DNA from 4 places in the Mesorhizobium sp. B2-1-1 genome. Region 1 is predicted to be linked to each of the others. Evidence: riboswitches for the same ligand, from Rfam matches in the RefSeq annotation. Region 1 holds a riboswitch; each other region holds the start of a gene.
The links. Region 1 has a riboswitch for cobalamin ahead of FJ972_RS15175 (DUF1636 family protein). Riboswitches for the same ligand answer to the same signal wherever they lie in the genome.
Positions count from the first base shown of each region.

Region 2: it holds a riboswitch for cobalamin, as region 1 does, so the genes downstream of both, FJ972_RS01655 (aromatic ring-hydroxylating oxygenase subunit alpha) here and FJ972_RS15175 (DUF1636 family protein) in region 1, are expected to answer to the same signal.
Region 3: it holds a riboswitch for cobalamin, as region 1 does, so the genes downstream of both, bluB (5,6-dimethylbenzimidazole synthase) here and FJ972_RS15175 (DUF1636 family protein) in region 1, are expected to answer to the same signal.
Region 4: it holds a riboswitch for cobalamin, as region 1 does, so the genes downstream of both, FJ972_RS20725 (ABC transporter ATP-binding protein) here and FJ972_RS15175 (DUF1636 family protein) in region 1, are expected to answer to the same signal.

Region 1 covers NZ_CP083954.1:3,095,809-3,099,009, forward strand. The annotation lists gene cobW (cobalamin biosynthesis protein CobW) at 1-783, opposite strand, end outside; gene FJ972_RS15175 (DUF1636 family protein) at 786-1,232, opposite strand; cobalamin riboswitch at 1,270-1,474, opposite strand; gene FJ972_RS15180 (winged helix-turn-helix domain-containing protein) at 1,504-2,703, opposite strand; gene FJ972_RS15185 (NADH-quinone oxidoreductase subunit A) at 3,037-3,201, shown strand, end outside.
Region 2 covers NZ_CP083954.1:359,222-362,422, reverse strand. The annotation lists gene FJ972_RS01660 (hybrid-cluster NAD(P)-dependent oxidoreductase) at 1-416, opposite strand, end outside; gene FJ972_RS01655 (aromatic ring-hydroxylating oxygenase subunit alpha) at 436-1,683, opposite strand; cobalamin riboswitch at 1,814-2,016, opposite strand; gene FJ972_RS01650 (DUF680 domain-containing protein) at 2,496-2,693, shown strand; gene FJ972_RS01645 (DUF680 domain-containing protein) at 2,763-2,969, shown strand; gene FJ972_RS01640 (DUF680 domain-containing protein) at 3,039-3,201, shown strand, end outside.
Region 3 covers NZ_CP083954.1:4,620,301-4,623,501, reverse strand. The annotation lists gene FJ972_RS22750 (TetR/AcrR family transcriptional regulator) at 1-532, shown strand, start outside; gene bluB (5,6-dimethylbenzimidazole synthase) at 576-1,328, opposite strand; cobalamin riboswitch at 1,377-1,557, opposite strand; gene FJ972_RS22740 (histone deacetylase family protein) at 1,679-2,605, shown strand; gene FJ972_RS22735 (exodeoxyribonuclease VII small subunit) at 2,609-2,860, shown strand; gene FJ972_RS22730 (DUF2277 domain-containing protein) at 2,959-3,201, shown strand, end outside.
Region 4 covers NZ_CP083954.1:4,207,178-4,210,378, forward strand. The annotation lists gene FJ972_RS20720 (ABC transporter substrate-binding protein) at 1-560, opposite strand, end outside; gene FJ972_RS20725 (ABC transporter ATP-binding protein) at 600-1,388, opposite strand; cobalamin riboswitch at 1,645-1,854, opposite strand; gene FJ972_RS20730 (LacI family DNA-binding transcriptional regulator) at 1,917-2,942, opposite strand; gene FJ972_RS20735 (Gfo/Idh/MocA family protein) at 3,124-3,201, shown strand, end outside.

The DNA of each region.
Region 1 (3,201 bases):
CGTATCGAAGTCGTCGTGCTCGTGGTCGAAAGCGCCGTCATGATGGGACTTGCGGTTCTCGATGTCGTCCTCGACGGCGAGGCCTAGCCCGAGCAGCACGGACGGATCAACCTTGCCGTGAGCCGTCGGCACGACCTTCACGGCGCGGGCGGAGTGTTCGCCAATGATGGCGTTGGCGCGAGCCGAACCTGCGGCATCCATCAGGTCGCTCTTCGACAGGATGATGAGGTCGGCGCAGGCGATCTGGTCCTCGAACACCTCCTCGACGGGGTCGTCGTGGTCCAGTGTCTGGTCCTGCGCGCGTTGCGCCTGCAGGGCGTCCATGTCGTTGGCGACGCGCCCCTCGGCCAATGCCGGACCGTCGACCACGGCGATCACGCCGTCGACTGTCACCCGGCTCTTCACCGTCGGCCACTGGAAGGCCTGGACCAGCGGCTTGGGCAGAGCCAAACCCGAGGTTTCGATCAGGATGTGGTCGACCTTCGGCGTCAGCGACAGGATCTGGTCGAGCGCCGGGACGAAATCGTCGGCGACGGTGCAGCAGATGCAGCCATTGGCCAGTTCGACGATGTTTTCCTCCGGGCAGGTGTCGATGCCGCAGCCCTTGAGGATCTCGCCGTCAATGCCGATGTCGCCGAATTCGTTGACGATGATGGCGATACGCTTGCCGCCCGCGTTTTCCAGGAGATGGCGGACCAGCGTGGTCTTGCCGGCACCCAGGAAGCCGGTGACGACGGTACAGGGGACGCGGGAGAGAGTGGCGGCGGAAACTGCGGCGGTCATGATCAGTCCTTCAGCATGTCGAGGGGAGGAATGCGGGCGACGAGGCCGCGCTTGAGGGAATCCGGGCGACCACGCCACGGAATGAGGCCGTCGGTCGAAGCGGCGAAGAGTTTCGCGCCGGTGACGAGATCGGCGCCGCTGGCGATGTTCAGGTCGCCGAAGACATAACTCCAGCAGCCGTCACGAAGAATCGCGGCACTGAGGCGGCGCTTGCAGTTGCCGAGGCATTCGACGGTGCGGACGCGGACATTGTCGGCCGTTGCGGCTTGGCGCGTATCTTGAGCCAAAACTTCCCCGGCGCGGGGATGGGCATCGGAACCGGTCTCGTCGCGGCAGGAAGCGCAGACGATGACAGTGACGCCGGCCAAGGCGTCGCTATCGCCAGACAAGTCGCTATCGCAAGACAAAATGTCCGCTGTTTCAGCCGGGAAACTGCTGTCGCGTTCCAAATCGGGCTCCTTGCCCGGAAAACCCGCCGGGCGATCGGATTCTTATGTCTCAGACGGCAGGTCTCCTGGCTCGCGGGTCATCGCCTTCGTGCCGCCTTCCCGGGACCGTCCCAGTGGTTTTCGGCCTTGGCTCGTCGCTTACAGTTGCGGGGACAGCCGCGGATTTGAAATCGAGATTTCGCACCGCATTCCCTCTTGGCTCCTCCCTTTGCCGAGAGGAGACCGTCTGGATGGGATTTAGGCTCTTGCAGGCGGCGGTGTCAACGCGCGTCTACGACACGGCAATGTCGGCGAGCGGTTGCCCAAGGTCGCCGGCGGGCGTAACCTCGATCCGTTCGAGGCCGAGCCAGCGCTGCATCTGCGTCAATTCCTGGAAGAGTTGCGCGGCGGTTTCAGGCGGCGCGCTGGGCTCGGCATAGGCCGCGTGGACGCGTAGCACGCTGGCCGGCCGGTCGGCCTTGAGGTCGACGCGCGCCACGATCCTATCGCCGAGCAGGAACGGCAGGACGTAATAGCCGTATTGCCGCTTTTCGGCAGGGGTGTAGATTTCTATGCGGTAGTGGAAATCGAACAGCCGCTCCGTGCGCGAGCGCTCGAAAACGACCGGATCGAACGGCGCCAGCAAGGCGCGGGCCTCGATTTTTCGTGGAATACGGGCCTCCTTATGGAGGTAAGCCGGTTTGTTCCAGCCCTCGACACGCATCGGCACCAGCTCGCCTGTTTCAACCAGCTCCTCCAGCCGGCCCTTCATGTCGGCCGGCGACAGGCGGAAATAGTCGCGCAGGTCGCTTGCTGTCGCGACGCCATGAGCGCGGGCGGATATCCGCAGCAATTCCCGATGCGCATCCTCGGCAGACGGCACCGGCAGATCGAGGATCGCCTGCGGCAGTACGCGCTCGGGCAAATCATAGAAGCGTTCGAAGCCACGGCGGTGCGCGGTGGTGATGCGTCCTGCCCAGAACAGCCATTCGAAGGCATGCTTGGCGTGGCTCCAGCCCCACCAGCCGCCGGATCCTTTCTGGCCTTCGAGCGCGGAGGCGGCGATCGGGCCGCGCTCCGCGACCTCGCGGTAGATCTCTTCTATATAGGCGGCGTGCTCGCGGCCCCATTTGGCCAGGCCCAGATACATTTCATCGCCACGCTCGGCGCGCTGCATGCGCCAACGCATCAACGGATAGGTCTCGACCGGCAGGAAGGAAGCCTCGTGCGCCCAGTATTCGAAAACCGTGCGCTTGCGCGTGACGGCGGCGTTGTCGAGCAAGGCGAACGGGTAGGGACCAAGGCGCGAATAGAGCGGCATGTAATGAGCGCGCACCACCGCGCTGACGGAATCGATCTGCAGCAGGCCGGTACGCGAGAGCACGCGGGCGAAGTGGCGTCGGTCGGGCGTGCCGGCGGGGCGGGGATCAGTGAACCCTTGGGCGGCGAGCGCGATACGCCGGGCCGTGGCAAGCGAGATCTTTTCCTTCATTCGGATGCGACTCTGATGGCTTGTTGAGCGTCGTTCGGACAGTTGATTCCGGCCATGCTAGCAGGGTTTTGGCGGCAACTCTGTCAGGAGAGAAAAGTGGAGTAAAAAGCGAAGGAAATCAAACAGGAGCGGATCGGACCAGTTTCTTCCCTTATGCCGTCCAGGCCAGTGTTTTGAACAAGGTTTGACTTGCTTCGCCGGAAGCGCTGCGCTAACCCTCGCCGCGTTGCAGCAAAGGCCCCTTAAAACGGTTCAGCGGTTAAACTGTCACGCTTCCGCAATAGGGTCTGGTGCTGTAATCAAAATGGATTGGCGCCAACGGAAAGCCGCAGCATGAACGCACTTCTCAGTTCGTACCTGCCCATCGTCCTGTTTATCGCAGTGGCGGCGGCTGTCGGCGTCGCGCTTATCGTGGCGCCGTTCCTGGTGGCCTATCGCAATCCCGACCCGGAAAAGCTTTCCGCCTACGAATGCGGGTTCAACTCGTTCGATGACGCC
Region 2 (3,201 bases), 2.7 Mb from region 1:
GGCGTCACGCCGGAGCCGGCCGAGATGAACAGATATTTGGCCGCCGGGTGGCTGTGCAGCGAAAAGTCTCCGGCCGGCCCATACGCCTTGACGTGCGAACCAGGCCTCAAATGGTCGAACATCCAGCGTGTGCCGGTGCTGCCGGCCTGCGCCTTCACCGTCACCGCGATCGAGAATGGCCGTGAAGGCGAAGACGACAGCGTGTAGGTGCGCATCAGCAACCCATCCGCTGTCGGCAGTTCCAGCGTCACGAACTGGCCCGGCTTGTAGCGGAACCAGGTCTGGTTGTCGGAGCGGAAGGTGAAGGTCTTTACATCAGGCGCCTCGTCGCTCACGCCGATCACTTCCAGCACCTGGAGCCTGTCGTTCCAGGGCGCCATCTGATCGAGATGGCGATAGAGGCCGAGATCCGTCATCGCATTCATCCCTTACCTCTCAAGCAACGCTGCGCAGGGCCGGCCGGCCGTCTTCGGCGAGACGCGGACCGATGAAACGCGCGTACCAGTCGACGAACTGGATGACGCCGCCTTCGTGCAGTTCGGAATAGGGGCCGGGTTCATAGGCCGGCGACAGGATGCCGAAGGCGTTTTCCTCGACGATGCGACGATCCTGGCCGTTGGTCTCGGTCCAGACATGGGTGAGTTCGGCAAGGTCGTAGTCGACGCCCTCGACCGCGTCCTTGTGAACCAGCCATTTGGTCGTCACCGCGGTCTCGGTGGCGCTGATCGGCAGCACGCGGAACGTGACGGCGTGGTCGCCAAGGATGTGGTTCCAGGTCGTCGGATAGTGATAGAGCAGCAAGGAGCCGATGCGGTCGGTGGCAACGCCGTCGGACAGGTTCTTCTTGACCGCGCGTTTTCCCGTCATCGTATAACTGACGGCATCGCGCAGCAGCGGCGCGCGGGTGGCACGGTACTGTCCGGCCGGGTCGATGCGGAACCTGCTCGGCAGGCCGGCCGCCTCGCACTTGGCCCAGTGCGACAGCATCTCCGGGTCGCTGTCGGCGTCTTGCACGCCAGTCACGGTCGGCGCCTCCGGGAAGGTCTTGCAGAGCTCCGGATGGTTGCCGGCGCAATGATAGCATTCGCGGTTGTTTTCCCAGACCAGCTTCCAATTGCCCTTCTCGACGATGGTGCTCTCGAAGGCGACCTTTGCTTCGCGCAGCCGATGCGGCAGCAAATAGGGTTCGATCATCGTCCGCATCGGCGCGAAATCCGCCGGCTCGTCGGCGAGGCAAATGAAGATGTAGCCGCCGACGCTTTCGCAGGCGACCGGCTTCAGGCCGAACTGGCTCTTGTCGAAACCCTCGGCCATCTGCCTGGCGAACAGCAGCCTGCCGTCCAGTTCATAGGTCCACTGATGGTAGGGGCAGACGAGCTTCGCCGCCGTGCCCTTGTCTGTGTTGCAGACGCGGCTGCCGCGATGGCGGCAAGAATTGTGGAAGGCGTTGATGTTGCCCTTCTGGTCGCGCACCAGCACCACAGGATAGTCGCCGATCTGCACGGTGATGAAGCTGCCGGGCCGGGGCAGTTCGCAATCATGGCCGATGAACAGCCAGTCGCGGTACCAGATCAGCTCCATGTCGAGCTTGAAGTAGTCGGGATCGGTATAGAAGGGCTGCTCGAGCGAGAAGCCGTCCCTGCGGCCTTGCAGCCGTTTCAGCATGTCGTTGCGCGCATCCATGTCCTGTCCTCGCATTGAAGTCCTGTCCTCGCATCGAAGGACTGAACGGAGGGGAGAGAGGAAGGATCAAGCCGCGCGCCGGCTTGCGCCGGACATGCACCATCCGCCTCTTGACCGCCCGCCGCGATCAGTCGAGTCCAACATCTCGGGCTGGTTTCCGGGCTCTGGAGCTGTCCTTGCGGACTGTCGCGACACCTTCCCAGGCCTTTGCCCAGTGGTCTCCCGTTGCGACCTGAACTCCACCACCGTTGCGGGGGCAGCGCCGGATTCTGACCGGCTTCCCAATTCTCCGCCTCGTCGTCACGCGGCGGCACCTGAGATGGCAGGATCTAACCATGATCGCCGGCTTGTCGTCGGCATGAAAACGACATCGCATCCATGCCGCGCGACACGCACTGAAAACGGTGCGGCCGCCGTTGCAGGGGCAGAAAGCCTCAGGTCGCCGCCTCGGATTCCGTCTCGTGGCGGAGGCAAAAAAGGTTAACGGTTTCGAAAAGTGACTATTAGCGCCCTCTAAAATCGAACCGAACGGTTCGTTTCTGTTGACGATGCGTGCAGGACGGTGTGAACACTGGGCCTTCGACACAGTTGGTGATCGCGCCGTCTGTTAGAATAACTATTTGATAACAAATGGAAAAAACGAATGTAGAAGGCCCTGGCACAATTTCAAGTGGTGGAAACTTGGTCCACACGGAAAAACTTCGTGATTGGAAATGGCGGTATGGCTTTCCCACATCGGGGCTGTCCGAACGACGCGATTTCCTCCCGAGACACGCCGCTAGACGGACGGAAAAATACTGGAGTATCAAAAAATGAAAAAGATCATTCTCACTGCCGCCGCCCTTCTGGCTGTTTCCGGCAGCGCCTTCGCTAGTAGCGACCATTATGGTTCGAATGCCCCTGCGGCCACCGCCGTCGACAGCTCGTACACCGCTTCGACCAAGAAGTCGGAACCGGCTGCCCAGACGCCTGTCCAGGGTGCCGATCGCAACCTCTTCGGCAACAACTAACAGCCGATCTCCAGTTGACGGCGGGCCTTCCGCCGTCCTGGCGAAATTTGAGAATTCAGGAGACTTGAAATGAAGAAGATCGTTCTTGCTGCCGCCGCCGTCCTGGCCGTGTCGGGCAGCGCTTTCGCCGGCAGCGACAACTATGGCTCCAATGGCGCCAACCAACCTGCTGTCACCTCGGTCGACAACGCGCACACGGCTTCGGTCCAGAAGTCGGCGCCGTCTGCCCAAGCGCCTGTTCAGGGTGCCGATCGCAACCTCTTCGGCAACAACTAACAGCTGATCTCCAGTTGACGGCGGGCCTTCCGCCGTCCTGGCGAAATTCGAAAATTCAGGAGACTTGAAATGAAGAAGATCATCCTTGCTGCCGCCGCCGTTCTGGTGGTGTCGGGCAGCGCTTTCGCCGGCAGCGACAACTATGGCTCCAATGGCGCCAATCAGCCCGCGGCCACTTCGACGGACAGCTCATACACCGCTTCGACCAAGACGTCGGCTCCGGCTGCCCAGG
Region 3 (3,201 bases), 1.5 Mb from region 1:
AACGATCGGTTATGCCGAGGCATCGATGGATGATTTCACCGCATCGGCCGGGCTGACGCGCGGTGCGCTCTATCATCATTTCGGGGACAAGAAGGGGCTTTTGCAGGCGGTTATCGCCGAGATAGACGCCGAGATGGCGGCACGGGTGAATGAGGTTGCAGCGAAAGCACCGACCCGCTGGCAAAGCTTCGTCGACGAATGCACGAGCTACATCGAAATGGCGCTGGAGCCGGAAATCCAGCGCATCATGTTTCGGGACGGTCCGGCCGTGCTGGGGGATCCCGCGCAATGGCCGAACGCCAATGCCTGCGTCGCGTCGATGACCGATCACCTGACGACGCTGCAGGGCGACGGGGTAGTTGTCCCGGGCGTAGACCCCGAGACCGCGGCACGGCTGATCAACGGGGCGAGCAGCCAGGCGGCGCAGCGGATCGCCAATTCGAACGACCCGGAAGCGACATCAAAGACCGTGGTGGCGGCATTCAAGCAACTGCTCGAAGGATTGTTGAGGAATGATGCCGGAGCCGCCTGACGACGGCAGGCCGCCGGCAGCTCTGGGCATGCCGTATCCGCAATCAAATCAAGGGTTTGTCAGACTTTTCGCATGTTGCCGCCTTGAGGCGTGCGATCGTTGATTTGAGCGGAACTTCGCCCTGTCCGCAAAACGTCTCGCTCATGATCAGCTCGGGCAGCGGCAGCCGCCGCCCCCAGCCATGTGTTTCGAGGTCCGGTTTCGGCGCGAACTCCGAGACACGGCCGACACAGAGATAGGCCACCGGCGTCACATGCTCGGGAATCGACAGAAGGCCTTTCAACGCCTGCGCCTCGATAATGCTGACCCAGCCAACGCCGACGCCTTCGGCGCGCGCCGCCAGCCAGAAATTCTGCACCGCGCAGACCGTGCTGTAGAGATCCATCTCGGGATTGTGCCAGCGTCCCAGCGGCGAACCCTGTGAGCGTCGGCGGTCGCAGGTGATACAGATATTGAGCGCGCTTTCGCAGATGCCTTCCAGCTTGAGCTTGCGGTAGAGCGCCCGCCGCTCTTCCTCGATCGCCGGCAATTCCTGCTCGCGCGCCGCGAGGAACAGGTCGCGCACCTGTTCCCGTCGTTCGGTGCCACGAATGACGATGAAATTCCATGGCTGCATGAAGCCGACCGATGGCGCGTGATGGGCGGCAAGCAGCAGCCGCGCCAAGACCTCGTCGTCGACGGCCTCTGATGTAAAATGGCTGCGGACATCGCGCCGCGTGAACATGGCGCGGTAGACCGCATCGCGCGCCATCTGGTCGAATCCGTCACCCACGGGGATGGTCATATTGTCCGGCATCGCTTGTCCCCTTGCGATTGCAATCAACTGCCGTCCGCCTGACCATGCGGATGACGATGCCTGCCAGGCCGGTCTTCTGGCTCGGGATCAACCCTCATCCGGCGCCTTCCCGTCCTCGACAGTGGCATTTACCGGCGCGGTCCCCCTTACAGCGTTGGGCACGCCACGGTATCAAACCGTGTTCCCGATTCTCCCGCTCGCGGCGGGCACCAGGCAGTGGCCGGGACTTTACGACGAAGCCCCTGCGCCGCCAATCCCCGCGGCGACGCGAATGGACGCAGGCGCGATTTTCCCCAGCCATCAGGCCGCAACGCATGGCCATCGCCGCGCCGGGGCACTAGATAGGGGGCATGGCCACTCGTCTCTACACCCATCCGATCTTCCTTGAGCACATCACGCCGCCCGGCCATCCGGAGCGGCCGGACCGCTTGCGCGCCATCGAGCGCGTGCTCGACGACGAGGCTTTTGCCGCGCTCGACCGCCTCGAGGCGCCGGAAGGCGACGAGGCCACCATTCTCTACGCGCATCCCGAGGATTTCGTCGAGCGGGTACGCGCCGCCATTCCCGAGACGGGCATCGCCCGCATCGATGCCGACACAACGGCCAGCCCGAAGAGCTGGCAGGCGGCGATCACCGCGATCGGAGCCGCCAACGCCGCCGTCGACGACGTCTTTGCCGGCAGGGCAGACAACGTTTTCGTCGCCGCCCGGCCGCCCGGCCATCATGCCGAGAAAGCGACCGCGATGGGCTTCTGCCTGTTCAACACGGCGGCCATCGCCGCACGTTATGCACAGCACAAACACGATATCGAACGTGTCGCCATCGTCGACTGGGACGTGCATCACGGCAACGGCACGCAGGATATTTTCTGGGACGATCCGTCCGTGCTTTATTGCTCGACGCACCAGATGCCGCTCTACCCGGGCACCGGAGCAAAGAACGAAACCGGCGCCGGCAACATCGTCAACGCGCCGCTTGCGCCGCAGACCGGCAGCGAGGCGTTCCGCGATGCCTTCCTGTCGCGCGTGCTGCCCTCGCTCGACAATTTTGCACCCAACCTGATCATCATTTCGGCCGGCTTCGATGCGCATCATCGCGACCCGCTGGCCGAGATCAACCTGACCGAGGATGATTTCGACTGGGCGACCGGCCAACTCATGCAGCGCGCGGCGCGCCACAGCGGCAACCGGCTCGTCAGCCTGCTCGAGGGCGGCTACGATCTGCAAGGATTGGCATTTTCGGTCGCCGCCCATGTCGGGCGACTGATGAAAGGATGAATGATGGCTGGTGAAACCAACGAAGACGTCAAGGCGATGAGCTTCGAACAGGCTCTCGACGCGCTGGAGAAGATCGTCGATGATCTGGAGCGTGGCGATGTGCCGCTCGACCAGTCGATCAGGATCTACGAGCGCGGCGAGGCGCTGAAGGTGCATTGCGACCGGCTGCTCAAGGCGGCCGAGGACAAGGTGGAGAAGATCAGGCTGTCCCGCGACGGCAAGCCGGTCGGGACGGAGCCGCTGGACGCGGATTGAGGCACGCAGCCGTCTCTCTGGTTTTTGACACGATCATGATTGAGGATAGAACGCGTCCCGATTGAAACGGCTCCAGGACAAGAGGAGATACGGAAGCGATGTGCAGAAACATCAAGACCCTGTTCAATTTTGATCCGCCGGCGACCAACGACGAGGTGCGCGATGCAGCCCTTCAATTCGTTCGCAAGCTGAGCGGAACGACGCGGCCTTCGAAGCAGAACCAGCACGCATTCGACCATGCCGTCGAGGCCATCGCGGCGTCGGCGCGCGAGCTTCTCGATTCGCTTGAAACCAACCAGCATCCGCGCAATCGCGAGGAGGTTGCGGCCAAGCTGCGGGCG
Region 4 (3,201 bases), 1.1 Mb from region 1:
ACCTTGGCCGTGATTTCGGCGAGCTGCGCCTTCCAGCCGGAGACGAGCTTATCCGCTTCGGCCTCCTTGCCGAAGATCTTGCCCAGCTTCTCGACATCGCCATAGAGCAGGTCCATCGAAGCGGCGGGGCGGTTCTTGTCGAGATGGACGCAGCTTTCCGTCAGCACCAGGGTCTTGATGCCGTGTTGCGCCAGCGTATCGGGCGTCACCTCGCCGCCCGGCTTCATGCCGTAGTACCAACCGGCGAAGAAGAAGTCGGGCTCGACAGCGACCAGGTTTTCCAGCGTCGGATATTTGGGCGCCAGTTCCGGGATCGAGCCTTGCTCGGCCTTAAATTCGGGGCCGACCTTGTACCATCCGGTGATGCCGGTCAGGCCGACGATCGACGGCTGCAGCTTCAGGGCGAAGGCCATCTCGGCCATGTTGAGATCGTGAATGACAGCGCGCTTTGGAGGCGCGTCGAAGGTCAGCGACTTGCCGCAGCTGTCGACCGTCACCGGAAAGGCGAAGGCCGTAGAGGCCAGCAGGGAGAAGGCAAGAGATACGGCAAGGCGTTTCACGGATGTTGCTCCTTCGTTGCACGGGAATTGGATCTGCGCTCACGAAGATGGCGCGGCACGGTTCGGAACCTCGAACACCATCAGCTCGCGGTCCTCCGTCGGGTGGCGCAACCTAAAGACGTCGACACCGAAGATCTCGCGGATCAGCTGCTGAGTGAGTGCTTCGCGTGGCGGCGCCAGCACATGCAACCGGCCATGGCTCATCACCGCGACCCTGGTGGCGAAAGGCGTCACCAGCGCCAGATCGTGCAGCACCGCGATCACGGTCATGCCGAGGCCTGCAACCAGTTCGAGCAACTCGCTGCGCGCCCGCGGGTCGAGATGGTTGGTCGGCTCGTCGAGGAACAGGATCTTCGGCTCCTGTGCGATGGCGCGGGCAAGCTGGGCGCGCTGGCGCTCGCCGCCCGACAGCGAGCCGATGGTGCGGCCAAGCAGCGGCAACAGCCCGGTCCGGCGCAGCGCCTCGACGACAATGTCGCGTTCCTCGCTCCTGTGCCTGCGGCCGGTATGCGGAACCCGGCCGAGCTCGACATAATCGATCACCGCCAGCCGTGGATCCGGTTGATCGGTCTGGCCGACGACGGCGATGTGCAGCGCCCGCTCGGCGGTCGAAATCCTGTCCAGCAGGCGCCCGGTGAGCTTCACTTCGCCCGAACTCGGCCGCAGCATGCCCGACAGCATGCGCAGCAATGTCGTCTTGCCGGCGCCGTTGGGACCGATGATGGCGAGACGGTCGCCCGCCGCCACCGAAAGGCTGACCGGATGCACCAGATGCAGGCCATCCGCCGCCGCGGCCAGGTCGCGGGCCTCGAGAAGCGGCGCGGTCATGGGCAATTCCTTGCAGGGCCTGCCGGAATACGGGCCAGCGTCTTGCTTGCCAATCCTGCCGGACGCTGGCCTGAATTCACCTCGGTGGCGATATCGCGGCAAAGCGTGCACACGATGATGCGATGCATGGGAATGCAGTGAATGCGATCGATGGAGCCGTCCAACTTCCGTCACTTTCAAAAATGGCGACGGAAGGAAGCTGGCTTGAACCGGTCGACAAGACCGAACCCCGCGTCTCCTCCCGGCACACCCCGTCCGGTCAACCCATGCAGATGGCAGGTCTCCTGGCTCGCGGGTCGTTGCGCCATCCTGCCTTCCCAGCCTTGCCGGCCAGTGGCTTCTCGGATTTTGCTAGCCGCTTACAGTTGCGGGGGCAGCCATGGCTTCGACCCGAAAATCGGGCCTCACCATGTTCCCTTTTCACCCCTCGCCTTGCGGCGCGGGGACCATCACGAGTCGCAGCCTAGGATGCAGGCAGCGTCGAGGCAAGGTCGATGCATGTTCTGTTATAACGATACAAACGTGTGGTCAATCACTATCGCGCGCCACCAGTTCCAGCGGCCAGACCTCGCGAATGATCTCTGGCCCTTTCGCGCCGGCGAAAGCCGGGAGCGAGGCGAGCAGGATTTCGCCGAGCCGCCGCCCCATCGGGTCAAGGCTCGGACGAAAGCCGGTCAGCGCCGGCGAGAAATAACGGCAGAGCGGCGTGTCGACGATGACGATCACCGCGACATCCTGCCCGGGCTTGATCCCCATTTCGGCGAGCGCTTTGCAGCCGCCGAGCGCCATCGAGTCGTTGTTGAAGATAATCGCGGTCGGCGGATCCTTCGACCGCATGACTTGCGGTGTCACCGCGTAGCCACCGGCTTCGTTGATAAAACCGTCCACAATCAGGCCGGGATCGACTTCGATGCCGTGCCGCCGCAGCGCCTTGCAATAACCCTCCAGAAACAGATAACCGAAATTCAGGTCAAGCGACGGCCGGATGGCGGCGATGCGGCGGTGGCCACGCGCAACCAGCCGGTCGACCGCATCGGCGCCCGCCTTCTCGAAATCCAGATCCAGAGAGGGATAGCTGTCGTCGCCGGACCGGCTTCGGCCGAGCGTCGCGAAGGGAAAGCCGGCCTTGCTCAGATAGTCGATGCGATCGTCCTCGCGCCGCGTCCAGGCCAGTACGACGGCATCGGCACGACGCGTCTCGACGACGCGGCGCAGCCGCTCCTGTTGATAATCCGCCGGCGCGCCCATGACGATGATCAGGTCCAGCCCGCACTCGGCCAATGTCGCTTGCAGTCCGGTGAGGAACGGAATGAAGAACGGCTCGCCATACTGCTGGTCGCCCGGATGCGGCTGCAGCATGAAAGCCACGGCATGGGTGGTGCCGCGGCGTAGGTTCCTGCCCGAGTGGTTCGGTGAATAATTGAGCTTCCGGGCCGCCTCGAGCACGCGCTGGCGTGTCTCGGCGTTCACGTCGGCGCGCCCGTTAAGCGCGCGCGAGACTGTACCGATCGAAATGTTCAGGTGCCGCGCAAGATCGTGAATGCTGGACGCCAAGACCTCCCCCTCCTGCTTCTGGCTAGCACCAGCCGGTCGTGCGGCCAAGGCGTTTCAGAGCCGACGGTACAAATCCGATTGACAATATATGCCATCGGGTGTGTCATCGTAAACGTTTACGGAAGTCATTTACGGACTGCCGTGGGTGCCAGCCAGGAGGGGTTGGCCGGAGGAGCGCTGGATGATGCACGTCGTCCTGGTCGGGTGCGGAGCCATGAGCAAAACCTGGCTCGAGGCCATCAGCCAATCCCCTGCCGTC